DNA from 3 places in the Streptomyces sp. NPDC001373 genome. Region 2 is predicted to be linked to each of the others. Evidence: riboswitches for the same ligand, from Rfam matches in the RefSeq annotation. Region 2 holds a riboswitch; each other region holds the start of a gene.
What was found. A riboswitch is a leader RNA that binds a small molecule or an ion and turns the genes downstream of it on or off. The one in region 2 is predicted to bind cyclic di-AMP.
Positions count from the first base shown of each region.

Region 1: another riboswitch for cyclic di-AMP. It lies ahead of ACFY15_RS26515 (transglycosylase family protein); the one in region 2 lies ahead of ACFY15_RS19825 (M23 family metallopeptidase).
Region 3: another riboswitch for cyclic di-AMP. It lies ahead of ACFY15_RS14570 (peptidoglycan DD-metalloendopeptidase family protein); the one in region 2 lies ahead of ACFY15_RS19825 (M23 family metallopeptidase).

Region 1 is NZ_JBIAWQ010000013.1:95,505-105,067, reverse strand. It holds gene ACFY15_RS26550 (ABC transporter permease) at 1-129, shown strand, start outside; gene ACFY15_RS26545 (class I SAM-dependent methyltransferase) at 216-1,592, opposite strand; gene ACFY15_RS26540 (NAD(P)/FAD-dependent oxidoreductase) at 1,823-3,208, opposite strand; gene ACFY15_RS26535 (exopolyphosphatase) at 3,779-4,720, opposite strand; gene ACFY15_RS26530 (DUF501 domain-containing protein) at 4,717-5,271, opposite strand; gene ACFY15_RS26525 (septum formation initiator family protein) at 5,323-5,811, opposite strand; gene eno (phosphopyruvate hydratase) at 5,902-7,188, opposite strand; gene ACFY15_RS26515 (transglycosylase family protein) at 7,608-8,330, opposite strand; cyclic di-AMP (ydaO/yuaA leader) riboswitch at 8,333-8,501, opposite strand; gene ACFY15_RS26510 (transglycosylase family protein) at 8,770-9,563, opposite strand, start outside.
Region 2 is NZ_JBIAWQ010000008.1:109,602-119,164, reverse strand. It holds gene ACFY15_RS19840 (GNAT family N-acetyltransferase) at 1-460, opposite strand, end outside; gene ACFY15_RS19835 (HPr family phosphocarrier protein) at 673-954, shown strand; gene ACFY15_RS19830 (GntR family transcriptional regulator) at 1,236-1,901, opposite strand; gene ACFY15_RS19825 (M23 family metallopeptidase) at 2,104-2,910, opposite strand; cyclic di-AMP (ydaO/yuaA leader) riboswitch at 2,923-3,082, opposite strand; gene ACFY15_RS19820 (M16 family metallopeptidase) at 3,298-4,665, opposite strand; gene ACFY15_RS19815 (M16 family metallopeptidase) at 4,686-6,032, opposite strand; gene ACFY15_RS19810 (DNA topoisomerase (ATP-hydrolyzing) subunit A) at 6,297-8,753, shown strand; gene ACFY15_RS19805 (restriction endonuclease) at 8,855-9,563, shown strand, end outside.
Region 3 is NZ_JBIAWQ010000005.1:274,333-283,895, reverse strand. It holds gene ACFY15_RS14595 (DUF742 domain-containing protein) at 1-54, opposite strand, end outside; gene ACFY15_RS14590 (roadblock/LC7 domain-containing protein) at 51-494, opposite strand; gene ACFY15_RS14585 (ATP-binding protein) at 542-2,269, opposite strand; gene ACFY15_RS14580 (MBL fold metallo-hydrolase) at 2,510-3,721, opposite strand; gene ACFY15_RS14575 (SGNH/GDSL hydrolase family protein) at 3,899-4,684, opposite strand; gene ACFY15_RS14570 (peptidoglycan DD-metalloendopeptidase family protein) at 4,847-5,842, opposite strand; cyclic di-AMP (ydaO/yuaA leader) riboswitch at 5,847-6,032, opposite strand; gene ACFY15_RS14565 (tyrosine-protein phosphatase) at 6,343-7,161, shown strand; gene ACFY15_RS14560 (aspartate aminotransferase family protein) at 7,223-8,641, opposite strand; gene hpnH (adenosyl-hopene transferase HpnH) at 8,638-9,563, opposite strand, start outside.

The sequences.
Region 1 (9,563 bases), on a different contig from region 2:
CTGGTCCTCCCCTACGGCCGCCTCGGCGTCTTCATCCTGCTGGCCGCCGTCGTGGGCGTCCTGGCCGCCATGTGGCCGGCGCGCAGCGCCGCCCGGCTGAACATGCTGACCGCCATCAAGACCGAGTAGGCCGGGAGCGGACGGCGACACGGGAAGGGTCCCGGGGCGACACGCCCCGGGACCCTTCCCGTTCCCGCCCGGAGGGGCGTACGGGGCTACGCGCCGCCCCAGACCCGGGAGCGCAGCGGCATCCCCGAGAGCCCGCGGCCGCCCGGCTTGACGGCCAGGATCTGGTTGACCCCGAGGCGGGCGTGCTCGAAGCCCAGCGCGGAGGCCGCCATGTAGAGCAGCCAGACCCGGGCCCGGCCGGGCGAGGTGAGCCGCACGGCCTCGTCCCAGTGCTCCTCCAGCCGCGCCACCCAGGCCCGCAGGGTCAGCGCGTAGTGCTCGCGCAGCGCCTCCACGTCGCGGACCTCGAAGCCGGCCTTCTCCAACTCGCCGACGGTGGAGCCCACCGGGGAGAGCTCGCCGTCGGGGAAGACGTAGGCGTCTATGAACTCGTCGATCTCGTACGCCGCTTCGTCGGGCTCCGGAGGTCGGCCGATCTGGTGGTTGAGCAGACGGCCGCCGGGGGCCAGCAGCGCGTGCAGGATGCCCGCGTACTCGCGGTAGCGCTCGGAGCCGACGTGCTCGGCCATGCCGATCGAGGAAATCGCGTCGTACGGGGCGTCCTTGACGTCCCGGTAGTCCTGCACGCGGATCTCGATCCGGTCGGTCAGGCCCTCCTCGGCGATCCGCTTGCGGGCGTACGCGGCCTGCTCGCGGGAGAGCGTGATGCCGGTGACCCGGACCCCGTACTCGCGAGCGGCGTGCAGGGCCATGGAGCCCCAGCCGCAGCCGACGTCGAGGAGGCGCTGGCCGGGCTTGAGGTCGAGCTTGCGGCACACCAGGTCGAGCTTGTCCCGCTGGGCGTCCTCCAGCGTGCCGTCCCCGGTCCAGTAGGCGCACGAGTAGACCATCGAGGGGCCCAGGACCCGCTCGTAGAAGGCGTTGCCCACGTCGTAGTGGTGGCTGATGGCGTGGCGGTCGCGGCTCCTGGAGTGGCGCAACCCGCCCTGGCGGACGGCCTCCTCCGGGGGCGGCGCGGGCCGGGTCCACGGACGGGACAGCACCACGAGCTCCCGTACCGCGGCCCGGGCCGCCGGGTCGCGCAGCAGCGCGGCGGTGCCGGCGGCGCCCGAGGCGCGCGCGGCCGGCTGGGGGCGGAGCGCGGCGAGTTTGGCCAGGCCCGTGCGGGGGCGGCGGGCGGGAGCGGCGGCGGGCTCCCGCTCCCAGACCAGGCCGGCCACCTTGTCCAGCATCTCGAACAGGTCGCCCTCGATGCCGAGGTCACCGGACACCCAGGCGCGGGCGAGGCCCAACTCGCCGGGCTTCCACAGCATGTGGCGCAGGGCGCGCCGGTTGTTGAGGACGAGGGCGGGGCCGGCGGCGGGGCCGGCCTCGCTGCCGTCCCAGGCCCGTATGCGGACGGGCAGGGGGGCGCCCAGCAGGGTTTCGGCAAGGGCTGCCAGCCGCGGCGCGGCGTCGGTCATCGAGGCACCTCCAAGGTGTTCCGACCAACCGGCTACCCATATCCGAACAGGGCCATTCTCCGCCGAATCACACCTGGACCGCACCTTGAGCGCCCCTTGACCGGGCCGTGCGCCGGAGCCCGCGCGGGGGCTCGCGACCGGGCCCGGGCACGCCGAAGGGGCCGCCCGCACCACGGATGGCGGGCGGCCCCTTCGGGGTCGTGCTCAGGATCCCGGCGGAGTGCTCCGGGTCAGGAGGCCTTGGCCTTCGCGGCCGGGGCAGCGGCGGCGGCCGGGGCCGGCGCCGGCTTGGCGGCCTCGTAGAACTCCTCGCGCGGGGTCTCCAGGGCGCCGAGGGCGACGACCTCGCGCTTGAGGAACATGCCGAGGGTCCAGTCCGCGAAGACGCGGATCTTGCGGTTCCAGGTCGGCATGGCCATGCCGTGGTAGCCACGGTGCATGTACCAGGCGAGACGGCCCTTGAGCTTGATCTTCATCTTGCCCATGACGATCATCGCCACGCCCTTGTGGAGGCCGAGGCCCGCCACCGCACCCTTGTTGGAGTGCTCGTACTCCTTCTGCGGGAAGCCCCGCATGCCGGAGACCACGTTGTCGCCGAGGACCTTCGCCTGGCGCAGCGCGTGCTGGGCGTTCGGCGGGCACCAGGCGTTCTCGACGCCGGCCTTGCGGGAGGCGACGTCCGGGACCTGGGCGTTGTCGCCGGCGGCCCAGATGTAGTCGGTGCCCTGGACCTGGAGGGTCGGGGCGGTGTCCACGTGGCCGCGCGGGCCGAGCGGCAGGCCGTAGCGGGCCAGCGCCGGGTTCGGCTTGACGCCCGCGGTCCACACGATGGTGTTGGAGTCGACCTCGAGGCCGTTCTTCAGCACCACGTGGCCGTCCACGCAGGAGTCCATGGACGTGTTGAGGTAGATCTCGATGCCGCGCGACTCGAGGTGCTCCTTGCCCCAGGTGCCGAGCTTGGGCCCGACCTCGGGAAGGATCTTGTCGGCCGCGTCGACCAGGATGAAGCGCATGTCCTCGCGCTTGATCGTGGAGTAGTACTTCGCGGCGTCGCGGGCCATGTCCTCGACCTCGCCGATCGTCTCGGCGCCGGCGAAGCCGCCGCCGACGAAGACGAAGGTGAGGGCCTTGCGGCGGACGTTCTCGTCCGTCGTGGACTCCGCCTTGTCGAGCTGCTCGAGGACGTGGTTGCGCAGGCCGATGCCCTCCTCGACGCCCTTCATGCCGATGCCCTGTTCGGCCAGGCCGGGGATCGGGAAGGTGCGCGAGACGGCGCCGAGCGCGATCACCAGGTAGTCGAAGGGCAGCTCGTACGCCTCGCCGACGAGCGGCGTGACGACGGCGACCTTGCGGTCCTGGTCGATGGTGGTGACCCGGCCGGTGAGAACCTCAGCCTTGGGCAGCACGCGTCGCAGCGGGACGACGACGTGCCGAGGCGAGATGCTGCCTGCGGCCACTTCGGGGAGGAAGGGCTGGTAGGTCATGTACGAGCGCGGGTCGACGACCGTGACGGTCGCCTCGCCGTAGCGCATCTTCTTCATGATGCGCTTGGCTGCGTACAGGCCTACGTACCCACCTCCTACAACGAGGATCCTGGGACGCTCCGTGGTGCTCATGAGATGAGTATCCAGCACCCCAAGGGGTGATGCTCGTGAGCCCCTTCACAAGGAGCTGGGAGACCTCTGCTACACTGCGCGCCCCGCGTGACCCAGATCATGGCACGCAACGGGAACCACGGTGTAACGGGATTCGTTGTTCACCCGCCCTGAACTGGCCTCCAAGGCCTCAACCGGACTGGACCACTGGGTTTCGTCCTTACCTCTGATACGAAACCCGTGGCGTCCGCGCATCGCACAAACAGGTGCTGAAACGGCCCTGCGACCCTCAAGAACCCCTCGAAGGGCCCTCTTGTTGACGCCGGTGGCCCTTTTTCCTTGTGAAGAACTTCACGAACCTGGTGCGCAGGAGGGCCCTTTCGGCCTCCCGGGAGCCCTCGCACTGCCCTCGCACTGCTCCCGCACCGGGCGTGCTCACCCGCCCCACCAGCCACTCATCGGGTGGAACGCGATATTCGGCCACAGACCCGGACGACGACCGCCGCAGAAACGGCCTCGAACGGCTGGAGGGGGCGTCCGGACCCGGACCGGACCCGGACGCCCCCGCGTACATCCCCGCCGGTGGACCGCTCAGGCCGCGGACCAGGCGATGCCGTCCAGGATGTCGTGCTCGGAGACCACGACCTCGGTGGCGCCGGTGCGCTCCATGATCGCGAGGAGGACGAGGGCGCCGGCGCCGATCACGTCGACCCGGCCCGGGTGCATCACCGGGATCGCCGCGCGCTCGGCGTGGGTCGCAGTCAGCATCCGCCCGCTGATCTCGCGGACCTGCTCGTAGGAGATCCGGGAGTGGTGGATCCGCTCGGACTCGTACCGCTCCAGACCCAGGGCGATCGCGGCGACCGTGGTCACCGAGCCCGCCAGGCCCACCAGGGTGCGCGCCTCGCCCAGCGGGACCGTGGCGGCGGCCACGTCCAGGGCCGCCTCGATGTCGGCGCGCATGGCGGCGATCTGCGCGGCGTTCGGCGGGTCGGTGACCTCGCCGTCCACCACCAGGTGGCGCTCGGTCATCCGGACGCAGCCCACGTCGACCGAGCGGGCGGCGCGCACGTGCTCCTCGCCCACGACGAACTCCGTCGAGCCGCCGCCGATGTCCACCACCAGGAACGGCTTCTCCAGGTGCGCGGTGCCGGTCAGCTCCTTGGTGGCGCCGGTGAAGGAGAACTCCGCCTCCTGCTCGCCGGAGATCACCTCGGGCTCCACGCCCAGGATGTCCAGCACGCCCCGGACGAAGTCCTCGCGGTTCTCCGCGTCGCGCGAGGCGGAGGTGGCCACGAAACGGATCCGCTCCGCACCCAGCTCCTTGATCACCGCGGCGTACTCGCGGCAGGCCGCGAAGGTGCGCTCCAGCGCCTCCGGGGCCAGCCGGCCGGTCCGGTCCACGCCCTGGCCCAGCCGGACGATGGTCATCCGGCGGTCGAGCTCGACCAGCTCGCCGGTGGCCGGGTCGCAGTCGGCGACGAGGAGGCGGATGGAGTTCGTACCGCAGTCGATGCCCGCGACCCGGGTCATGCGGACTCCTCCTGCTGCTCCGCGTCCTTCTTCTCCCCGCACGGGGTGACGCAGGCGCCCTTGGCCCACCACTCCGGCAGCATCGCCAGGGCCTCGTCACCGAACGGGTTCACCCCGGGGCCGGCCGCCAGCGAGTGGCCGACCAGCACGTGCAGGCACTTCACCCGGTCCGGCATGCCGCCGGCGCTGGGGAAGCCCTGGAGCACCTCGATGGCGTCGCGGCGCTCGATGTAGTCCTCGTGCGCCCTGCGGTACGCGGCGGCGAGCTCCGGGTCCTCGGCCAGGCGGGCCTGCATCTCCTTCATCACGCCGTTGGCCTCCAGCGTGCCGATCGCGGAGGCCGCGCGCGGGCAGGTGAGGTAGTACAGCGTCGGGAAGGGGGTGCCGTCGGGGAGGCGCGGGGCCGTCTCGACGACGTCCGGCTGGCCGCAGGGGCAGCGGTGCGCGATGGCGCGCAGCCCGCGGGGCGGGCGGCCGAGCTGCTGCTGGAACGCCTCGATGTCGGCGTCGGTCGGCTCGGTCCGGTCGGTCTGGGGCGGGGGCGTCTGCATGCCTGGAGGAAGTCTCTTCGTTCGTTCGTACGTGACGGTCTTGAGGGTGGTTCAGTCGCCGGGGCGGTCGGCCTTGTCGACGCCGTCCCAGACGTTGGAGTACCAGGGGCGGTCGGACCCGCCCTGGCCTCCGCGGCGGTGCTCCGCGGCCGCGGCCCCGGGGTCGGTCATGATGTAGCCGACCTCCCCCGGGCGCAGGAAGTGCAGGTGCCTGCGCGCCTGCTGCTCCGCGTAGGCGGGGTCCTGCCAGCGCGCCTTCTCGTCGCGGAGCTGTTCGAGGCGCTTGCGCGCGGTGGCGGCCGCCCGCTGCTGTTCCGCGATCTCCGAGCGCTGGGACACGTACTGGCGCATCGGATACGCGAGGGCGACGACCAGCGTACAGAGGACGAGCACCAGCAGCGCCGCCCGGCCGGTGAGCCGGCTGCGGCGCACCTGCCGGCGGGACTGCGAGCGGTAGACGTGGGCCGCGGTCCGCTCGCCGAGCTGCCGGAGCCTGGTCGCCGTGGAGAAGGTGGAGAACCGATCCCGGTTCCCGGCCATTGATCCGCCTCCCCTGGTGCGCGCTACGCAATACGTCCCCGCACACGGTACGGGACCGAGTGCGGGGACGTAGGGAGGCCAGGCGAGGACTCAGCCCTTGAAGCGCGGGAAGGCGCTGCGCCCGGCGTACACCGCGGCGTCGTCGAGGATCTCCTCGATGCGCAGCAGCTGGTTGTACTTGGCGACGCGGTCCGAGCGGGCCGGGGCGCCGGTCTTGATCTGGCCGCAGTTCACCGCGACGGCGAGGTCGGCGATGGTGACGTCCTCGGTCTCGCCGGAGCGGTGGGACATCATGCACTTGAAGCCGTTGCGCTGGGCCATCTCGACGGCGTCGAGGGTCTCGGTCAGCGAACCGATCTGGTTCACCTTGACGAGCAGGGCGTTCGCGGAGCCCTCCTCGATACCGCGGGCCAGGCGCTCGGGGTTGGTGACGAAGAGGTCGTCGCCGACGATCTGGACCTTGGAGCCCAGGCGGTCGGTGATGGTCTTCCAGCCGGCCCAGTCGTCCTCGAACAGCGGGTCCTCGATGGAGACGAGCGGGTACGCCTCGACGAGCTCGGCGTAGTAGTCCGTCATCTCGGCGGCCGAGCGGGACTGGCCCTCGAACTCGTACTTGCCGTCCTTGTAGAACTCGGACGCGGCGACGTCGAGCGCGAGCGCGATGTCCTTGCCCGGGGTGTAGCCGGCCTGCTTGATGGCCTCGATGATGAGGTCGAGCGCGGCGCGGTTGGACTCCAGGTTCGGGGCGAAGCCGCCCTCGTCGCCCAGGCCGGTGGACAGGCCCTTGGCGTGCAGGACCTTCTTGAGGGTGTGGTAGACCTCGGCACCCCAGCGCAGCGCCTCGGAGAAGGACTCCGCGCCGATGGGGGCGATCATGAACTCCTGGATGTCCACGTTGGAGTCGGCGTGCGACCCACCGTTGAGGATGTTCATCATCGGAACGGGCAGCAGGTGCGCGTTCGGACCGCCGAGGTAGCGGAAGAGCGGGAGGTCCGAGGCCTCCGACGCGGCGTGCGCGACGGCGAGGGAGACGCCGAGGATGGCGTTGGCGCCGAGGGAGCCCTTGTTGTCGGTGGCGTCGAGGTCGAACATGGCCTGGTCGATCAGGCGCTGCTCGGTGGCGTCGTAACCGACGAGCTCCGGGCCGATCTGCTCGATGACCGCGAGGACGGCCTTCTCGACACCCTTGCCCATGTAACGGTTGGGGTCACCGTCACGGAGCTCGATGGCCTCGAAGGCACCGGTGGAGGCGCCGGACGGAACGGCAGCACGGCCGGTGCTGCCGTCGTCGAGGCCCACCTCGACCTCGACCGTGGGGTTGCCTCGGGAGTCCAGGATTTCCCGGGCTACGACGACGTCGATGGACGGCACGAGCATCTCCTTCTGGGATGTGACGCTGGGTGTGCGGTGGCGTGGGGCCTGGGACGGCCTCGCCGACTAGAGCCTAACCGGCTCCGGGCGGTCGGCCAGCCGACCGCCCGGGTCCTGGGACGAAAAAGGGGCCGAATACCCGCCTTCCGGGACATAGGGCCCCTGAAAAGTGGAGCTGCGACGGGCCTCTGACGCGCCATGCGCTCCCGTCGGCGCGGGCGCCCGGGACCCGGCGCCGGGCATGCGGGGGCGCGGCCCGGGCGTGCGGGGCCCGGGCCGTCGTGCGGTGCCCGGGCGCGGCCCGGACATGACGACGCCCGGCGCGCAGAAGGATGCGCGCCGGGCGTCGATGCCACGGGCCGTGCCGGGGTGGTGCTCATCCGCGCGCCGGCCCGGGGGCCGGCGTGCGGGTGTTACGCGGGAGTTCAGCTGAGCTTCAGCTTCTGGCCCGGGAAGATGAGGTCGGCGTCCTTGACCGTGTCCTTGTTCAGCTCGAAGAGCTTCTCCCAGCCGCCCTTGACGCCGTTGGCATCGGCGATGGTACCGAGGGTGTCGCCCTCCCGGACCGTGTAGGAGCCGTTGCCGGTCGCCGGGGTGCCGCCCTTCGGGGCGGACGGCTTCGACGGGGCCGGCTTGGAGGGGGTCCAGTTGCCGGAACCGGAGCCGGTGCTCTTGGTCTCGGTGTCGGCCTTCGGGGTGGAGGGCTTGGCCGGGGCCGGCTTGGTCTGCGGCTTCGGCTTGGCCGGGGTGGTGGTCGAGCCGCCGCCGTTGTAGGCGGAGTTGGACAGGCCGACGCCGCAGGACGGCCAGGCGCCCTTGCCCTGGCCCTTGAGGACCTTCTCGGCGATGGCTATCTGCTGCGACTTGCTGGCCTGGTTGGCCTGCGCGGCGTACGCCTTGCCGCCGTACGCGGCCCACGTGGAGGCGGAGAACTGGAGGCCGCCGTAGTAGCCGTTGCCGGTGTTGATGGACCAGTTGCCACCGGACTCGCAGGAGGCGACCTTGTCCCACTCCGAGACCGTGGCGGCGCTGGCGGAGCCGGCGGCCATCAGCGGGGCGGCGACGGCCACACCGGCGACACCGGCGAGCGTGACGATGCGGACGGCCTTGGAGCCGCGGCGGTGCTTGCCCTTGCCGGAAAGCAGCATGGAGTTCTCCTCACCGACGCCTTCGAGGTGAGCTGTCGGGTTCGGGCGGATGAGTTGCCCGGCCGCGCAGTTGCGCGTCTTCACCCCTAGCCGGTACTTGGACCGTCTCTCAACGGTCTTTCCCGGCGCCTACCTTGGTTCCCCCGCTCCTGCCAACGGCGCTTGCGCGACGACTGTTCCCTCCGGCCGCCGGCAGGATTCGGCGATGCGGTCGAAGGAGCCCGCGGTGGCGAGCGACTCAGAAGGTAGGCAGGTCTCTCCCCGATGTTCAACGTGTGATTTTGGGGAGAAACCGGCCTACTTGCCTTCCTCGGGAGTGCGTTTGCGCAGGTCGGAGCGGGGTTTGCGGAAGTTCCGGAATGAGACACGCCAGTTGTCCGGAAGAGATGCATGTCTCACTTGCCGATAACAGACATTCGCCTCTTATCGGGTGCCCGAACTACCCCTGTTTCTTGCTTAGATCCAGGTTCTGGCCGGGCTTGATGAGGTCCGCGTCCGTGCCGATGACCTGCTCGTTGGCCTTGTAGAGGGCGCTCCAGCCCCCCTTGAGGCCGTTGGCGTCCGCGATGGCCGCGAGGCTGTCGCCCGGCTTCACGGTGTACACGGGCTCCCCGGCGGCGGCTGACGCCGCGCCAGGGGCCGCGGGCACCTCGATCGCGGCCGGGCCGCGGTGCTTGCCGTTGCCGTCCGACGCGCCGGGGGCGGGAGTGGCCGAAGGGGAGGGCGTGGCGCCCGGGGTGGCAGGGGCCGTCGGGTCGACCGGGGCGGCGGGGCCACCCGGGGCCGCCGGATTGGCCTGGTTGCCCTGGTTGCTGGAATTGCCCTGGTTGCCCTGGTTGCCCTGGCCGTTCTGGTTGCCCTGACCGTTCCCGTTGCCCGGGTTGCCCGGGTTCGCCGGACCGGTGGGCGGGACGGTGGGGCCGGTGGTCGGGGTGGGCGGCACGGTGTAGTCCGGCTCCGGCATGACGGGCAGTCCGCTGGTGGCACCCAGCGGGTAGTCCGGCAGCACGCTCGGGCCGGGCGCGCCGGGCGCCGGGGTGGGCGCCCCGAAGTCCGTGGAGGACTTGCCCTTGCCGGTGTCGGGCACCGAGAAGTCGGGCCGGACCGGGCTGGGGGCGACCGGCCCGGGGGTCTTGCCCGTGTCCACGTCGGGCTTCGGCCCGCCCTTGGACAGCCCGGCCGAGGCCGAGCACAGCGACCACGCCTCGGGGCCCTGGGACTCCAGGACCCGCT
Region 2 (9,563 bases):
TGGCGGGCAGCACCTCGGCGGCGAAGCGCCGGATGCCGCGCTCCCGCGCCACGGCTCCGATGTGTTCGAGCAGCGCGGACGCGACCCCGCGGCCCTGGTGGGCGTCCTGGACCAGGAAGGCCACCTCGGCCTCGTCTGCTGGGGCGGAGGCGGGCCGGCCGTCGGGCCCGATGCGGTCGAAGCGGACGGTGCCGATGAACTCCCCGCCGATGGTGGCGGCGAGGCCGACGCGGTCGACGTAGTCGTGGTGCGTGAAGCGGTGCACGTCGCGGTCGGAGAGGCGGGGGTAGGGGGCGAAGAAACGGTAGTACTTCGACTCGTCCGAGACCTGCTCGTAGAAGCTGACCAGCCGCCCGGCGTCCTCGGTGGTGATGGGGCGGATCCGGGCGGTGCCGCCGTCGCGCAGCACGACGTCCGCTTCCCAGTGGGCCGGGTACGAGGGGTCCGACGCGGTGGTCATGGGGCCAGCCTAAGGGCAGGATCCGGCCGGGCGGCCGGGCGGCTCCGACAGGCCGGGCGGCGCATACGCCGGGAATGAGGCGTACCGGGACGGATCAGTGCAAAGCTGAGCAGGCCCGAACGGCCGCGGGGTCGGTTCCGAGGCCGGTCCGAGCATTCCGGGTGACGTGAGAGACTGGTCTAGACAACCACGAGAACCTGAAGGGCATCACCATGGCAGAGCGCCGCGTCAACGTCGGGTGGGCCGAGGGCCTGCACGCTCGTCCCGCCTCGATCTTCGTCCGCGCGACGACCGCTTCCGGCGTCCCCGTGACCATCGCGAAGGCGGGCGGCGACCCCGTCAACGCCGCTTCCATGCTGGCAGTCCTGGGCCTGGGCGCCCAGGGCGGCGAGGAGATCGTCCTCGCGTCCGAGGCCGACGGCGCGGAGGTCGCGCTGGACCGCCTCGCGAAGCTGGTCGCGGAGGGCCTGGAGGAGCTCCCCGAGACGGTCTGATCCCTTCGTCTCCATCCGAAGCCGCGGTCCCGCCGTTCCGGGGGCCGCGGCTTCGTGCCGTTCCGGGGGCCGCGGCTTCGTGCCGTTCCGGCGGCCCGGCCAGCACCTGCGCGGAGCGGCCCCGGCCCCGGCCCCGGCCCCGGCCCCGGCCCCGACCCCGGCGAATAACCGCTCCGCCGGAAATACGTATCGATGGCATCCGCGCAGCCGGAATTGGCCGGAACGCACCGGCGCGGCCGAAAGGGAATTCCACGGCGGATCCCTTTTCTACGCACCCGGTGTTAATTCCGGCCCCCTGCCGTGTTTACGGCGCGTTGCAAAGTCCTCGCCTTCGGCCGGAACGCGCCCGACGCCCGCTCCGCATGCAGCGCGGCCAGCGCGCGGGCCCGTTCCGCGTCCCCCCGCGCGACCGCGTCCACGAGCGCCCCGTGCTCCGCCCAGGAGTCCACCGGCCGCACCGGCGCCCCCACGTCGTACATCCAGGCGATCTTGCGCCGGGTCTGCGTCACCAGCGCGATCAGCCCGGGGCTGCCGGACGCCTGGGACAGGGTTTCGTGGAACCAGCTCCCCAGCGCCCGCAGATCCTCCCCCTGCGCCCTCCTGGCCCGCTCCTGACCCAGCCGCACCAGCCCCCGCAGCACCTTCAGGTGCGCCTCGGTGCGCCGCCGGGCCGCGCGGGAGGCGGCCAGCGGCTCCAGGAGCATCCGCAGCTCCAGCAGATCGGCCGCCTCCTGCTCGCTCGGCTCCGCGACGCAGGCCCCCGCGTGCCGCCGCGTGGTGACGAACCCCTCGGACTCCAGCGTGCGCAGCGCCTCGCGCACCGGCACGCGCGAGACCCCGTACCGGCGGGCCAGCACCTCCTCGGTCAGCCGGCCGCCCGGCCCGAAGAAACCGGAGACGATGTCGTCACGAATGGCTGTGCACACCGCGTGCGCCGGAATACGCAAGGCCGGACCTCCGCTGGGTTTCGTTCCGATCGAACGTGCTGCGACTGCGACTCTATTGCAACACGTGAGGATTTCCGAGAAAGCCCGGAAATCGGGAACGATTAAGCGCGCGGAACGGCGGAACCGGCGGAACCGGCGGAACCGGCGGAACAAAGAAGGCCCCGGCTCGGGGAGCCGGGGCCTTCTTCGAAGAGGGGCGGGGTCAGATACCGACACCGTGCTGGCGCAGGTAGGCCAGGGGGTTGATGTCCGTGCCGTACGTGGCGCCGGTGCGGGCCTCGAAGTGCAGGTGCGGGCCGCTGGAGTTGCCGGTGGAGCCCGACAGGCCGATCTGCTGGCCCGCTGAGACCGTCTGGCCGACCGAGACGCTCAGCGAGTCCATGTGCCCGTACTGGGTGTAGGTGCCGTCGTTGTGGCGGATCACGACGTTGTTGCCGTAGGCGCCGCCCCAGCCGGCCTCGACGATGGTGCCCGCGCCCACCGCGTGGACGACGGTGCCCTCGTCGGCGTGGAAGTCGATGCCGGTGTGGCTGCCGGAGGACCACATGCCGCCGCCCGCGCCGTACTGGGTGCTGACGTAGGAGCCGGTGATCGGGGCCACGAAGGTGTTGAGGCGCTTGCGGGCCTCTTCCTCGGCGGCCTTCTCGGCAGCCTCGCGCTCGGACTTCTCCTTGGCCTCGGCGGTGCGCTTCGCCTCGGCGGCGCGCGTCTTGGCGTCGGCCTCGGCCTGCGCCTGGGCCGCGACGGCCTCGGCGGCGCTCTGCTGGGTCTCGGCCTGGGTCTCGATGTCGTCCTGGAGGCCGTCGGCGACGACGACGGCGTTCAGCGCGCCGGTGTCCTCGAGGGACGGGCCGCCGTGGGAGTCGGCGGCGAAGGCCGGGGCCGCCAGGGTGCCCACCACGCCCGTGGTGGCGAGGGCGGCTATGCCGGCGTAACCGGCGGTCTTGCGGCTCAGACGGCTCGAACCACGGTGCTTACCGGAACCGGCTGCACGACTGCCAAACGCCATGGCGGGGGTGATCCTTTCCTTCCCTCTCGCCTACCGGGTTAGCTGACGGGTTCGGAGCAGGAAGGTCTCCTACGGGCCCCCTCTGACGAGGCGGTCCGATTCACCCCAGGGACTGATGTGGGTCCCCGGCTCCCCAGGCTCGCGCCTGACGGGGACTCGGCGATCGCTGCCCGGTGCCGCGGGTGCGGCTGGCACAAGTGACGGACAGCACGCCTGACGCTAGGCGGATCATCAGTCAATCGCCAAACAGACGCGCGGATTTGTTGCGTACGCCACACCGCATACCTGAAACCACACCATCAAACGGACAAAGGGGGCCCGGTGGATGCTCCACCGGGCCCCCTCGAAAACAGGCCGACCGCCGGTCATTTGCCGGTCGGCCTCCGGTCAGTTGGCGACGACCGTGACCTCACCGATGCCGAGGGCCAGGACCGGCTCCTCGATCTGCGCCGCGTCGCCCACGAGGATCGTGACCAGCCGGTCCACCGGGAAGGCGCTGACGACCGCCGAAGTGGCCTCCGCCGTACCGGTTTCGGCCAGCCGCGCGTACAGCCGCGCCTGGTAGTCGTCCGGCAGCTCCTGCTCGACCTGGTCGGCCAGGGTCCCGGCGACCGAGGCGGCCGTCTCGAACTTCAGCGGGGCCACGCCCACCAGGTTCTGCACCGCCACGTCCCGCTCGGCGTCCGTCAGGCCCTCGGCGGCGAGGGTGCGCAGCACCTGCCACAGGTCCTCCAGCGCCGGACCGGTGTTGGGGGTGTCCACCGAGCCGCTGATGGCGAGCATCGAGGCGCCCTTGCCGTCGGCCGTGGAGCGCAGCACCTGGCCGAAGGCGCGCACGCCGTACGTGTAGCCCTTCTCCTCGCGCAGCACCTTGTCCAGGCGGGAGGTCAGGGTGCCGCCGAGGCAGTACGTGCCCAGGACCTGCGGCGCCCAGACGATGTCGTGCCGGTCCGGGCCGATCCGGCCGATCAGCAGCTGCGTCTGGACCGCGCCGGGCCGGTCCACGATGATCACGCGGCCCGTGTCGTCGGCCGTCACCGGCGGCACCGGCCGGGGCGCGGCGGTGCCGCCCGTCCAGGCGCCCAGGGTGTCGGCGAGGACGGCGTCCAGGTCGGTGCCGGTCAGGTCGCCGACGACCACCGCGGTGGTGGTGGAGGGGCGCACGTGGGCCTCGTAGAAGGCGCGGACGGCAGCGGCGTCGATCCGCGCGACCGTCTCCTCGGTGCCCTGGCGCGGGCGGGACATGCGCAGCGTGGCCGGGAAGAGCTCCTTGGAGAGCTCCTTGGCGGCGCGGCGCTGCGGGTTGGCCTGCTCGTGCGGGATCTCGTCCAGCCGGTTGCGCACCAGCCGGGCGACCTCGCCGTCGTCGAAGGCCGGCGCGCGCAGCGCCTCGGCGAGCAGCCCGAGCGCCTTGGGCAGGCGGGAGGCCGGGACCTCCAGGGAGACGCGCAGACCGGGGTGGTCGGCATGGGCGTCGAGGGTGGCGCCGCAGCGCTCCAGCTCGGCCGCGAACTCCTCGGCGGAGTGCTTGTCGGTGCCCTCCGACAGGGCACGGGCCATGATCGTGGCCACCCCGTCGAGGCCGTCGGGCTCGGCGTCGAGCGGGGCCGCGATGTTGACCTCGACCGCGACGACCCGCTGGCCGGGGCGGTGGCAGCGCAGCAGGGTCAGGCCGTTGCCGAGGGTGGAGCGCTCGGGGGCGGGGAAGGCCCACGGCGTGGGCTCGCCGGCCTGGGGCTGCGGGTGGAAGTCCATCGTGACGGCTGCGGTGTCGCTCACTGCTCCGCCCCCTCGTTCTCGTCGCTCTCGTCGTTCTCTTCGGCGCCGGTCAGCGGCTCGTAGACCAGGACCGCGCGGTTGTCGGGGCGCAGCCGGGCGGCGGCCACGGCCTGCACCTCCTCGGCGGTGACGTCCAGGACGCGCTGGACGGCCGTCAGCGCCAGCTGCGGGTCGCCGAACAGCACCGCGAAGCGGCACAGTTCGTCGGCGCGGCCGGCGACGGTGCCCAGCCGGTCCAGCCATTCGCGCTCGAGCTGCGCCTGGGCGCGCTCCATCTCGTCGGCCGTGGGGCCCTCGGCGGCGAACCGGGCGAGCTCCTCGTCCACGGCCGCCTCGATGGCGGGCACCTCGACGCCGCTGGAGGTCTTGACGTCCAGCCAGCCCATGGAGGGCGCGCCGGCCAGGCGCAGCAGGCCGAAGCCGGCCGCGACGGCGCTCTGGTCGCGGCGGACCAGGCGGTTGTGCAGGCGCGACGACTCCCCGCCGCCGAGGATCGTCAGCGCCACGTCGGCGGCGTCGCACTCACGGGTGCCGTCGTGCGGGAGGCGGTAGGCGGCCATCAGCGCACGGGCCGGGACCTCCTCCACGATCTCCTCGCGGAGCTGCCCGCCCATGGTCTCGGGCAGGGTGCCGTCGCGGGGCGGCTGCTTGCCGTCGTGCGCCGGGATGCTGCCGAAGTACTTCTCGACCCAGGCGAGGATGCGCTCGGGGTCGATGTCGCCCACGACCGACAGGACGGCGTTGTTGGGCGCGTAGTACGTGCGGAAGAAGGTCCGGGCGTCCTCGAGGGAGGCGGCGTCCAGGTCGGCCATGGAGCCGATCGGGGTGTGGTGGTACGGGTGGCCGTCGGGGTAGCAGAGGGCCGTCAGCCGCTCGAAGGCCGTACCGTACGGGACGTTGTCGTAGCGCTGGCGGCGCTCGTTCTTGACGACGTCGCGCTGGTTCTCCATGGACTCCTCGTCCAGGGCGGCGAGCAGCGAGCCCATGCGGTCCGCCTCCAGCCACAGGGCGAGCTCCAGCTGGTGGGCCGGCATCGTCTCGAAGTAGTTGGTGCGCTCGAAGCTCGTGGTGCCGTTCAGCGAGCCTCCGGCACCCTGGACGAGCTCGAAGTGCCCGTTGCCCGGTACGCTCGCCGAGCCCTGGAACATCAGGTGCTCGAAGAGGTGAGCCAGACCGGTCCGCCCCTTGACTTCGTGCCGGGAGCCGACGTCGTACCAGAGGCAGACGGCGGCGACCGGGGTGAGGTGGTCCTCGGACAGCACCACGCGCAGGCCGTTGGCCAGCCGGTGCTCGGTCGCTGTCAGGCCGCCGGAGCCGGCCTGAGCTGTGGCCGTGTGACCCATGGGCATGTGGTCCCTTCGATCGCGATGCAGAGATTCCCTATCGACCTGCCACTGTATGCAAGCGCGCAGGTGCACGGAGAAGTTCCCATCCCTCACTCCCCCGAGGACTCTCCCCCAGCTACCGCTGGGAGGGGGCCCCCATCCAGGGGGTACCCCAGGGTCGGAGTCGGCGTTGTCGGTGGTTCGGGCCACAATGGTCGGCGGCGACCCCGTCGCACACCCCCGCCCGCACACCCCCCGATCTTGGTTAGGAGCGCCGCAGCGATGGCCCGCCGCAGCACGAAGACCCCGCCGCCGGAGGATTTCGAGGAGAAGATCCTCGACATCGACGTCGTCGACGAAATGCAGGGCTCCTTCCTCGAGTACGCGTACTCGGTGATCTACTCCCGGGCCCTGCCGGACGCCAGGGACGGCATGAAGCCCGTGCACCGGCGCATCGTCTACCAGATGAACGAAATGGGCCTGCGCCCCGACCGCGGGTACGTGAAGTGCGCCCGCGTCGTCGGCGAGGTCATGGGCAAGCTCCACCCGCACGGAGACCAGTCGATCTACGACGCCCTCGTGCGCATGGCCCAGCCCTTCTCGATGCGGCTGCCGCTGGTCGACGGCCACGGCAACTTCGGCTCGCTCGGCAACGACGACCCGCCGGCCGCGATGCGCTACACCGAGTGCAAGATGGCCGACGCCACGTCGCTGATGACGGAGTCGATCGACGAGGACACCGTCGACTTCGCCGCCAACTACGACGGCCAGGAGCGCGAGCCCGTCACCCTCCCCGCCGCCTACCCGAACCTGCTGGTCAACGGCACGTCCGGGATCGCGGTCGGCATGGCCACCAACATGCCCCCGCACAACCTGGGCGAGGTCGTCGCGGCCGCCCGCCACCTGATCCGGTACCCGGACGCGGACCTGGAGGCGCTGATGCGCTTCGTGCCGGGTCCCGACCTGCCCACCGGCGGGCGCATCGTGGGCCTCTCCGGCATCAAGGACGCCTACGAGAACGGCCGCGGCACGTTCAGAATCCGCGCCACGGTGTCCGTGGAGGACGTGACGCCGCGCCGCAAGGGCCTGGTCGTCACCGAACTGCCCTTCACGGTCGGCCCCGAGAAGGTCATCGCGAAGATCAAGGACCTGGTCGGCTCGAAGAAGCTCCAGGGCATCGCCGACGTCAAGGACCTCACCGACCGCGCGCACGGCCTGCGCCTGGTCATCGAGATCAAGAACGGCTTCCACCCGGAGGCCGTGCTGGAGCAGCTGTACAAGCTGACGCCGATGGAGGAGTCCTTCGGCATCAACAACGTCGCGCTGGTCGACGGGCAGCCGCTGACGCTGGGCCTCAAGGAGCTGCTGGAGGTCTACCTCGACCACCGCTTCGAGGTCGTGCGCCGGCGCAGCGAGTTCCGCCGCGGCAAGCGGCGCGACCGGCTGCACCTGGTCGAGGGCCTGCTGGTGGCCCTGGTCGACATCGACGAGGCCATCCGCCTGATCCGCGACAGCGACAACTCGGCGCAGGCCAAGGAGCGCCTGATGGAGCGCTTCTCGCTGAGCGAGGTCCAGACCCAGTACATCCTGGACACCCCGCTGCGCCGGCTCACCCGCTTCGACCGGATCGAGCTGGAGTCCGAGCGCGACCGGCTGACCGGCGAGATCGAGGAGCTGACCCGGATCCTGGACTCGGACGCCGAGCTGCGCAAGCTGGTCTCCTCGGAACTGGCCGCGGTCGCCAAGAAGTTCGGCACCCCGCGGCGTACGGTGCTGCTGGAGTCGGCGGGCACGGCTGTGGCCGCGGTGCCGCTGGAGGTCGCGGACGACCCCTGCCGGGTGCTGCTGTCGTCCACGGGCCTGCTGGCCCGTACGGCCAACGCCGATCCGCTGCCGATCGACGAGGGCTCCGCCCGCGCCAAGCACGACCTGGTCGTCTCGCAGGTGGCGGCGACCGCCCGGGCCGACGTGGGCGTGGTGACCTCGTACGGCCGCCTGCTGCGGCTCTCGGTGATCGACCTGCCGCAGCTGCCGGACACGCACGCCGCACCGAGCCTGGCGGGCGGGGCCCCGGTCTCGGAGTTCGTCTCCGGGCTGGAGGCCGACGAGACGGTGGTCTGCCTGACCTCGCTGGACGAGTCCTCGCAGGGCCTGGCCCTGGGCACCGAGCAGGGCGTGGTCAAGCGGGTCGTGCCGGACTACCCGGCGAACAAGGACGAGCTGGAGGTCATCACCCTCAAGGAGGGCGACCGGATCGTCGGCGCGGTCGAACTGCGCACGGGTGAGGAGGACCTGGTCTTCATCACCGACGACGCGCAGCTGCTGCGCTACCCGGCCGGGCAGGTGCGCCCCCAGGGCCGCCCGGCGGGCGGTATGGCGGGCATCAAGCTCTCCGGGAACGCCAAGGTGATCCACTTCTCGGCGGTCGACCCGGCCCGGGACGCCCAGGTGTTCACGGTGGCGGGCGCGCAGGGGACGCTCGACGGCGCCCCGGCCTCGGGCAAGCTGACCCCGTTCGACCAGTACCCGCGCAAGGGCCGCGCGACCGGCGGCGTGCGCTGCCAGCGGTTCCTCAAGGGCGAGGACCTGCTGGTGCTGGCCTGGGCGGGCAACGCCCCGGCCCGCGCGGCCGCCGCGAACGGCGACCCGGCCGCGCTCCCGGCCCCGGACCCGCGCCGCGACGGCTCGGGCGCGGCACTCCCGGCCGTGGTCGCGGTGCTGGCGGGGGCGGCACTGTAGGACCGTACGGCGGCGTTCGGGTGGTGCGACCCTGGGGACGTACCACCCGAATGCCGACTAGTGTTTTCCTTCCTGGCGTTGGTGGGGGGAGTACACAGCTGATGAGTCGTCGGGCGGGCGGAGTGATCGGGGACTGGGCCGAGGCCCAGCGTCGGCAGCAGCAGACACAGCTGATCCAGCAGCGGGAGGCCGAGCGCCGCGAGCGTGCCTACGAGCGGGACGCGAACCGCAGCCACCGGCAGTACCGCGAGGCCGAGGCCGCGCGCCGCACCGCCGAGATCGACGCCGAGGTGGAGGCCCTCAAGCGACTGCTGGTCGCGGGGTGCGGGGCGCCGGCGTTCCGGATGTCCTCCCTGGTGCGGCCCGAACGGCTGGAGCCCTTCGACCCCGGGGCGCTCGGGCAGCCCGTGCCGATGCCCCGCATCGAGGAGTTCCGGCAGCAGGGCAGCGGCTGGCCGCCCGGCTCGCACCAGCGGGCACAGGCGGAGCGGGAGGCGCACGACCGGTACACCGCCGCCTGGCAGGCGGCGAACGCCGCGGAGGCGCAGCGACGGCAGCAGCTGGCGGCGTACCGCCTGCAGTACGACCGGTGGGCCGAGGAGCAGCTCGCCGGCACGCGTGCCCACAACAGCGGCCTGGCCGCCCTGGCGGATGCCCTGCGCGCGGGCGGCGCCGACGCCGTGGTGGAGTACTTCTCGGCCGCTCTGTACGCCTCGACGGCCTGGCCCGAGGCACTGCCCCGCCAGGTGTCGGCCGCCTACGACCCGGCAGCCCGACAGCTGGTGCTGGACTGGGAACTGCCCGGGTTCG
Region 3 (9,563 bases), on a different contig from region 2:
GTCGCGCAGTGCCCCGGCCCCGTTTCCGTGAGCCCCCCCGGCCCAGAGCCTCATCGCGCGGCGTCGGCGTCGGCGCCGGGACGGCGGGGCGGGGCGGCCAGGTACGGCCGAACGCTCTTGACCAGCATCGCCATCTCGTAGCCGAGGACGCCCGCGTCGGCCTCCCGGTCGGCGAGGACGGCCAGGCAGGTGCCGGAGCCGGCCGCAGAGACGAAGACGAGCGCGGTGTCGAGCTCGACGACGACCTGGCGGACCTCCGCGCCGTCGCCGAAGCGGGCGCCGGCGCTGCGGCCGAGGGAGTACAGGCCGGAGGCGAGGGCCGCCATGTGGTCGGCGCTGTCGGGGTCCAGGCCGTGCACGCAGGTGACGAGCCCGTCGTTGGTCAGCAGCACCGCGGCGCGCGTGTACGGGACGCGTTGGACCAGTCCGCCGAGCAGCCAGTCGAGATCCGAGAGGCTGCCTGTCTTCGTCTGCGTCGCCACTTCGCCGGCCATGGGGGTGTGCTCCTCGCTGGGGTTGGTGCGGGTGTTCAGTCGGGGGGTCATGTCTGCTGCTCCGGCGACTGGGCGAGGCCGAAGCCCCGCTGGAAGGCCGCCATCAGGCCGGGGTCGTGCACGGGCGGTTCGGCGTCCCCGCCGGCACGGCGGGGGGCGGGGGCCTCGCGCAGCTGCGGCGCGAGGTGCGTCTGGGCCAGGCGCCGGGGCAGCGGCGGACGGCCGTCGCGGTCCGCCCGTGCGGCGGGCACCCGGTGCGGGAGGGGGTATCCGTCGTCCGCGTCGGCGCCCCGCGCCCACACCGGCCCCCGCCCGGCCGGGGCGGCGAGCCCCTCCGGGGAGGCCGGGACCAGGCCGAGCTCCAGGGCGTGGACGGGGCCGGCGGCCGGGGCGGCGAGGAGGGCGGGCTCCGCCGGCGCGGCGGCCGGGACGGGCTCCGGGCCGGGTCCGGCCAGGACGGGCTCCGGGCCGGACCCGGCCGGGGCGGGCAGGCGGGCCGGGTCCGGGTGCGGGGTCGTCTCGGCGGTGCCCCAGGAGGTGGGGCGGGAGCCGCCCAGGGCGTCGGCTGCGTTCGGGGCCTCCGCGCCCAACAGGCCCTGGGGCAGGACGAGGACGGCGAGGACGCCGCCGTAGATGTTGGTCTTCAGCTCGACGGCGATCCCGTGCCGGCGGGCCAGCGCCGAGACCACGAACAGGCCGATCCGCCCGTCGGCCAGCAGGTGCCGGACGCTGACCTGGTCGGGGTCGCCCAACAGGGTGTTCATCCGGTTCTGCTCCTGCGGCGGCATGCCCAGCCCGCGGTCCTCCACCTCCACCGCGATTCCGGAGGTGACCCGCTCGGCCCGCACCACCACGTCGGTGTCAGGGGCGGAGAACACCGTGGCGTTCTCGACGAGTTCGGCCAGCAGGTGCACCACGTCGGCGACGGCGTGCCCGCGGACCGTGCCACCCGCGGGGGGCACCACCTTGACGCGCGTGTACTGCTCCACCTCGGCGACCGAGGAGCGCAGCACCTCGCTCAGGTCGATCGGCCGCGTCCACTGGCGCCGGGACGCGGCGCCGCCCAGCACCGCGAGGTTCTCGGCGTGCCGGCGGATGCGGGTGGCGAGGTGGTCGACGTGGAAGAGCTGCTTGAGCAGGTCGGGGTCCTCGACCGTGTCCTCCAGCTCGTCGAGGAGCGAGATCTCGCGGTGCACCAGCGACTGAAGGCGGCGCGCGAGGTTGACGAAGACCTCGACCTTGCGGTCGCTGTCACTCGGCGCGGCCGGCGCCGCGAGCCGCAGGAGCGTCCCGTGCGCCTCCTCGCGGGCGCCGCGCAGCTCCTGCGCGAGCAGCCAGAACTCGTCCACCCCGGCCGGACCGGCCTCCGGCGGCGGGGCTCCCCGGCCCGCCCGGACGGGACGCCCCGGCCGCTCCCCCCGTTCCAGGCGCTCGGCGGCCGTGCGCAGCTCCTGTCGGCCGCGCATGCTGGAGCGCCGCAGCGCCTCGCACCGGTCCCGGACGGCCTTGGCGCCGCGCCGGGCGCCCAGCAGGGCGGCGGCCAGGGCCCCCACGGCCAGCAGGGCGCAGCCCGCGAGCACCGGCCACAGCCGCGCGTCGCGCTCCCCGGCTCCCCCGCCCAGCTGCAGGGTGAAGATCACCGCGGCGGTGCCGCTTAGCCCGGCGGCGAGCGTGGGCAGGACGGCGGCGCGGACCAGTTGGGGGCCTATCTGCCGGCCGGGGCCCGTGGCGGCGTGTCTCGACGGGGCGTGGCGGGCGGCGCGGAGTCCGGACATCGGCGTCCTCGGTACGTGGGGCCCGGCCCCCGGTTCCAGTTCCCGGGGCCCGGTGTTGATCACCGGATACCCACGCTAGACCGCACGCTCCCGCGGCCGTTGCCCAGTTGGGGAACTTGGCGGGGGTGCTTCCCGCTCCCGATGGAGCGCTCGCACGACAGCCCGAATGCGCCGGGAGCGCGTACGCCCGTGCAGGTCGGAGCGTACGCGCTCCCGGATTCCGGGGGCCACGGCCTCGTTCTAGGAGCCCACCGCCTCCGGCTCGCCCAGTCCGGCCGAGAGCGCCGGGGCGGGCTCGGCTGCGCCCGTCGCGGCGGGGGCCGGGCCGGCGGCGGGGATCGCGGCGCTCGCGACGAAGGGACGCCACCAGGCCTCGGCCGGGGCGTCGGCCGCGCCCGGCTCGAAGGGCCGGCCCGGGATCGGCAGGGCGACGGCCGCCCCGGCCGCGCCGGCGGCGGCGACGGTGCCCTCGCCGGGCTCGTCCCACGGGTGCGGGGCCAGGTTGAAGGTGCCCCAGTGGATCGGCAGCATGGTGCCGGCCGGGACGCCCCCCTGGAGGTCGAGGTGGGCCCGCATGCCCTCCTCGGGCGTCATGTGGATGTCGGGCCAGTACTCCGAGTAGGCACCGATCTGGATCATCGTGGCGTCGAAGGGGCCGTGCTCGGCACCGATCTCCTTGAATCCGGGGAAGTAGCCGGTGTCCCCGCTGTGGAAGATCCGGTGCTCATCGCCCGCGACCACCCACGAGGCCCACAGGGTGAACTGCTGGTTGCGCAGGCCGCGTCCGCAGAAGTGACGGGCCGGGGTGGCCGTGAGCGAGAGGCCGGCGACCTCGGTGGACTCGTTCCAGTCCAGCTCGCGCAGCCGGCTCGCCGGCACGCCCCACCGCTCCAGGTGCGCGCCGACGCCCAGCGGGACGGCGAAGACCGTGTCGGTGCCGGCCAGCGCCTTGATGGTGGGCAGGTCCAGATGGTCGTAGTGGTCGTGGGAGATGACCACGACGTCGATCTCGCCGAGCGAGGCCAGCGGCACCGGTACGGGATGCAGGCGCTTGGGCCCGGCGAAGGGGAAGGGGGAGCATCGCTCGCCCCAGACCGGGTCGAAGAGGACCCGGCGGCCGTCGATCTCGGCGAGCACGCTGGAGTGCCCCATCCAGGTGAGGCGCAGCCCGCCGACGGGGGGCTTGGCCAGCTCGGCGAGGGTGGTGGGGTAGACGGGGATCGGCGCGCCGGGGTTGCGCCGGATCCGCTGCTCCTTGTGGAAGTAGATCCTGGCGAACTCCAGCATCGAGCCGGAAGGCCTGGTCCGGGCCCCCACCGGGTTCTGGAAGACGCCGTCGGCGAAGTTGGGCGAGCGCAGGATGCGCTCAAGCCGCGCGCCGGACGGGTCCGCGCCGAAGGCTTCGGGCCGCAGGGCGCGCAGCCGGGGACGCAGGGGAAGGGAGCCGGTCAAGGCGCCTCCTGGGTAGTGCGGGCGGGTGGGACGGGCGTACGCCCCGACCATCCCAACGCGCACCGGCTTCCCAGGATTCCGCCCGGCCGCGTCCCGGCGGCCCGCCCGGGCCTGCGGCGGGCCCCGCGAGGGGGACCCGTGGCGGGCCCGGCAGGGTGCCGGGACGCGGCGTGCGGGCTACAGCGGGAGCAGGTCCGGGCGCTTGGCCTCGACGTTGTCGCCGGAGGACTCCCCGCGCAGCCGGCGCCCGATCCAGGGCACGAGGTGCTCGCGGGCCCACTGGATGTTGTCGCGGGTGACGTCCACGGAGCCGCGCGGCGCGGCCGGCGGCCAGGGCTGGTCCGGGTCGGCCGGGACCTCGTAGCCCAGGACCTGCGCGGCGCGCAGCGCGACGCGGGTGTGGCCCTCCGGCGAGAGGTGGAGGCGGTCGACGTCCCAGGCGCGGCGGTCCTGTACGGTCTTCAGCGACCACAGGTCGAGCACCGGGCAGCCGTAGCGGTCGGCGATGGCGCGCACATGGACGTTGTACGTCGCGATCTTGCCCCGCAGGTGCTTGAGGACCGGCACGCCCCGGGTGTCGAAGCCGGTGGTGATCATGACGAGGCCGACGGCGCCGGTGAGGTCGGCCACGGCCGCCTCGAACCGGGCCGCCACGTCGTCGGGGTCGCTGCCGGGCCGGATGATGTCGTTGCCGCCCGCACAGAAGGAGACGAGGTCGGGTGCCAGTTCCTTGGCCCGGGGAACCTGCTCCTCCACGATCTGGTCGAGTACTTTGCCCCGTACCGCCAGGTTCGCGTACCGGAAGTCGTGCTCGTCGCGCTGATCCGCCAGGAGCACGGCGAGGCGGTCCGCCCAGCCGAGATACGAATCCCCGGGTCCCGGGTCCCCCACGCCTTCGGTGAAGCTGTCCCCGATCGCCGCGTACGAGCCGATGGTCTTGAGTGTCGTCTTCGTCGCTGCCACGGGAACCCATCCTTCACCCCCGCCGCCAACCTACGCCAACGTAATGAGGGGTTGACGGACCGTGATCTATACCACGCGGGGGATAAGGAATAAGTACACACGGGGCCGGGACCCCCCCTCGGGTCCCGGCCCGTGCGCGTCGGCGCTCCGCCGCGGGGGTCGTCAGATGGCGACGCCCTTGGAGCGGAGGTAGGCCAGCGGGTCGATGTCGGAGCCGTAGGACGGGCCCGTGCGGATCTCGAAGTGGAGGTGCGGACCGGTCACGTTGCCGGTGGCGCCGGAGAGCCCGATGGTCTGGCCGGCGGTGACGGTCTGCCCCGTCGAGACGTTCAGCTGGGAGAGGTGGCCGTACTGGGAGTACTTGCCGTCCGCGTGCCGGATGACGACCTCGTTGCCGTACGCGCCTCCCCAGCCTGCGGAAACCACGGTGCCCGCGCCGACGGCCCGGACGGTGGTGCCGGTGCTCGCGATGAAGTCGACGCCGGTGTGGTAGCCGGAGGACCACATGGCGCCGGGCGTGCGGTACTGGGTGGAGATGCCGCCGCTGACGGGGGCGACGAACCCGGCGGCGCTCGCGGGCGCGGACTGCGCGGCGGGCGCGGACTGCTTCATTCCGCGAGACGGGGCGGCGGAGCCCTTCAGCCCGGCGGCGCCGGCGGCGGCTTCCGTGCCCGATCCGGCGGCGGCGCCGTCGGACGGAGCGGTGTCGGCCGCGGCCTCGCCGGCCGCCGGAGCACCGCTGGAGGACTCCTCGGCCGGCGCCTCAGGCGCCTTCGCGGCGGGGGCCGCGCCCTGCCCGTCGAGGGTCAGGCGCAGGCCCGGGTGGATGAGGGAGGGGTCCTCGCCGACGGCCTCGCGGTTGTCGGCGTACAGCCGCTCCCAGCCGCCGGACAGACCGCGCTCGGCGGCGATGGCGGAGAGGCAGTCGCCCGGCACGACCGTGTAGACGGCGGGCGCGGCGGCGGGCACGGCCGCCCGGAACGCCGCCGGGGCCTGGGCGGGCGCCGCGGCCGGGGCCACGGCGGCCGGGGCGGCCGCGTGGGCGCCGGCGGCACCCATGAGCGGCAGCGCGAGGGCCGCGCCGCCCGTCCCGGCGAAGGCGATCCGCCGGGATATGGAACGGGACTTCGGACGGCGGTGCTTACCCTTTCCGGGCATGGTGAATTCCTCTCCGGCGCCTGCGAGGTGAGCTGTCGGGTTCGGACTGGAGATGTCCGGCCGTACGGGTACGTCCGCAAAGCGGATCACCGGCACGGCTTCACCCCGAGCCGTACCGGAATGGATCCGGGACGGCGTCCTGCGCGGTTCCCCCGCTCCTGCCGCGTGCGTGGTTGGTCGGGTGCGGTTTCCGGGAGGCGGCAGGACGAGGCGGTCCACCCGGATCGCTCGCGAAGGTAATCCAGTGGGACGGCGGCCAACAAGCCGCGAATTCCCTGACGCAATAGCAGGTATGAGGGATCAACGGAATTCCGGTCACCCTGCGTCCATTCCGGACCCGCAACGGCCGCCCCGGCAAAGGAATTCGGATTTCGCGATCAGGCACGCTCGGTCACCGTATGATCTGGCTCACGGAGTTCGGCCCGATCTCGCTTCCACCTACGGCAAGTTGGTTCCAACCAGAGCAATTCGGACACACGGCACCACGCGAAGGAGAACACGTGACCCAGCAGATACCTCAGGACCTCCCGGCACGGGACGAGCGCACGCCCGGGATGACCGGAGTGCGCAATTTCCGCGATGTGGGCGGTTTGCCGACCATGGACGGACGGAGGGTCAGGTCGGGACGACTGTACCGAAGCGGACATCTGGCACATGCCACTGAAAACGATGTGGAGTTCCTCGCCTCGCTGGGCCTGCACACGGTCTTCGACTTCCGCAACGGCGCCGACCAGGCCACGGAGGGCCCGGACGTGGCACTGCCGGGCGTGCGCAACGTGAACATCCCCCTCTCGGACCCGGCCGACGGCGGACGGTTCTGGAAGACGGTCCGCGAAGGGGGCCTCGACCGGCTCCGCGACCTCCTGGGCGGGGGCAGGGCGGCCGCCCGCATGGCTGAGTCGTACCGCGAGATGATCCGCGACCGCACCGCCGAGCACGGACGGGTGCTGCACGCGCTCGCCAAGGACAGCGTGCCGGCCCTGCTGCACTGCGCGGCGGGCAAGGACCGGGCGGGTCTGTCGATCGCCGTCATCCTGCTCGCGCTCGGGGTCGACCGCGAGGCGATCGTGGCGGACTACCTGGAGTCGAACGCCCCGCACAACCGCTACCGGCTGCAGCGCGCCGACGACACGCCCGAGACCCGCTCCCCCGAGGTGACCGAGCTGCTGGCGCCGCTGTTCGACGCCCGCGCCGAGTACCTGGTGGCCGCCTACGAGACCATCGACACGCACTGGGGCGGGATCGAGCGCTACCTCGCCGAGGGCCTCGGACTCGCCCCGGCGACGCGGGAGCGGCTGCGGGACCGGTTGCTGGACTGACCCGCGCCCCGGGGCCGGGCACGGCGGCAAGACCGCCGCGCCCGGCCCGGGGGCCGCACGGCTAGCGGTCCGCCACGGCCTGCTTCACCAGAGTCCGGCCGAAGTCCCACATCAGCGAGCCGCCGCCGTGCGCCTCGTCCATGACCTCCCGGAAGGCACCGACGAACCGGTCCACGTCCGCCTCGTCCACGATCAGCGGCGGAATGAGCTTGATGACCTCCAGGTGGTCCCCCGAGACCTGGGTGAGGATCCGGTGCCGGTTCAGCAGCGGGACCACGACCATCTGCGCGAACAGCCCCTTGCGGGCCGCCTGGAGCATCGTCCAGCGGCTGCGCAGCCCCAGCGAGGACGGCCGGCCGAACTCGATGCCGATCATCAGCCCGCGGCCCCGCACCTCGTGCAGCATCTCGTACTCGCCGACGAGCGCGGCCAGCCGCCCGCGCAGCAGGTCGCCCATGGCGCGGGCGTTGGCCACGACCCCCTCGTCCTCCATGACGTGGAGGACCGCCAGCCCCGCGGCCATCGCCTGGGCGTTGGAGCCGAAGCTCGCGGAGTGCACGAGCACCCGGTCCATGGACGAGTAGACGCGCCGGAAGATCCAGTCCTTGCCCAGGGTCGCGCCGACGGGCACGTAGCCGCCGGAGAGGGCCTTGGCCACGCACACCAGGTCCGGTTCCACGCCCGGTTCGTTCTGGTACGCGTAGAAGTCCCCGGTCCGGCCGAGGCCGGTCTGCACCTCGTCGGCGATCAGGAGCGCCTTGTGCCGGTGCAGGAGCTCCTGGGCCGCGCGCAGGAATCCCGGCGGGGCGGCGTGCACGCCCTTGCCCTGGATCGGCTCGACGACGAAGGCGGCCACGTCGCCGCGGCGCAGCTCGCGCTCCAGGGCGCCGAGGTCCCCCAGCGCGATCCTCGTGTCCGGCAGCAGCGGGGCGAAGCCGTCGCGGAAGCCGCCCTCCCCGTTGACCGACAGGGAGCCCGTGGTGAGCCCGTGGAAGGCGTGGTCGCAGTAGAGGATCCTGGGCCGGCCGGTGGCGTAGCGGGCGAACTTCAGGGCGGTCTCGACCGCCTCGGTGCCGCTGTTGCCGAAGAAGACCCGGTCCAGGTGGGGGCTGTGGGAGAGCAGCTTCTCCGCCAGCAGCCCGGGCAGCGGCTGGCAGTCGAAGCGGGTCAGGTCGGCGAGCTGGGCGTCCAGGACCTCGTGCAGGGCCCGGCGGACCACGGGGTGGTGGCGGCCCAGGCCCATCACCCCGAAGCCGGCGAGCATGTCGAGGTAGTCGTTGCCCTCGGCGTCCCAGAAGTGGGCGCCCTCGGCGCGGACGTAGACCTTGTCGAAGCCGATGGTGCGCAGCATGCGGGGCAGCTGGTGGTTGAGGTGGCGGGCGTGCAGCTCGTAGCGTTCCGCGCCGCGCTCGGCCAGCAGCGCGGCGAGGTCGAAACCCCCGCCCGCGCCCGCCGCCGCTCCTGCCTGCGGCGCCGTCATGCCGACGCGTCCCGGTTGCCGGCGACGGTCTCGCGGGCGGCGCGCAGGGACTCCTTGAGGGAGCCCATGGTCGCGAGGACGGCGGTGGGCTCGTAGCCGCAGTGCGCCATGCAGTTGGCGCAGCGCGGGTCCTTTCCGCGGCCGTACTTGCTCCAGTCGGTGTCGTTCACCAGTTCCCGGTACGTGGGCACGTGTCCGTCGCTCATCAGATAGCAGGGGCGCTGCCAGCCGAAGAGGGAGTAATTCGGAATGGCCCAGGCCGTGCAGGGGAAATCGGCCTTCCCTTCCAGGAAGTCCAGGAAGAGCGGGGAGTGGTTGAGCCGCCAGCGGCGCCGGTTTCCCCCGGCGAAGGCCTTCCTGAACAGTTCGCGGGTCTGTTCGACGCCCAGGAAGTGCTCCTGGTCGGGGGCCTTTTCGTAGGCATAGGCGGGCGAGATCATCATCTCGTCGACCTGGAGGTCGTCATTGAGGTAGTTCAGCACCTCGATGACGGTCTGCGGGGTGTCGGTGTTGAAGAAGGTGGAGTTGGTGGTCACCCGGAATCCGCGCCGCTTGGCCTCCTTGATGGCGGCGACGGCCTCGTCGAAGACCCCTTCCTTGGCCACGGACTCGTCGTGGCGTTCGCGCAGCCCGTCGATGTGCACGGCGAAGGCGAAGTAGGGGGACGGGGTGAACTTCTCGATCTTCTTGCGGAGCAGCAGGGCGTTGGTGCAGAGGAAGACGTACTTCCGCCGGGCCACCAGCTGCCGCACGATCTCGTCGATCTGGGGGTGCATCAGGGGCTCGCCACCCGCGATGGACACCATCGGCGCGCCGGACTCCAGGACGGCGCCGACCGCCTGGGCGACGGGCATGCGCTGCTTGAGCACCCCGGCCGGGTGCTGGATCTTCCCGCACCCCTCGCAGGCCAGGTTGCAGGCGT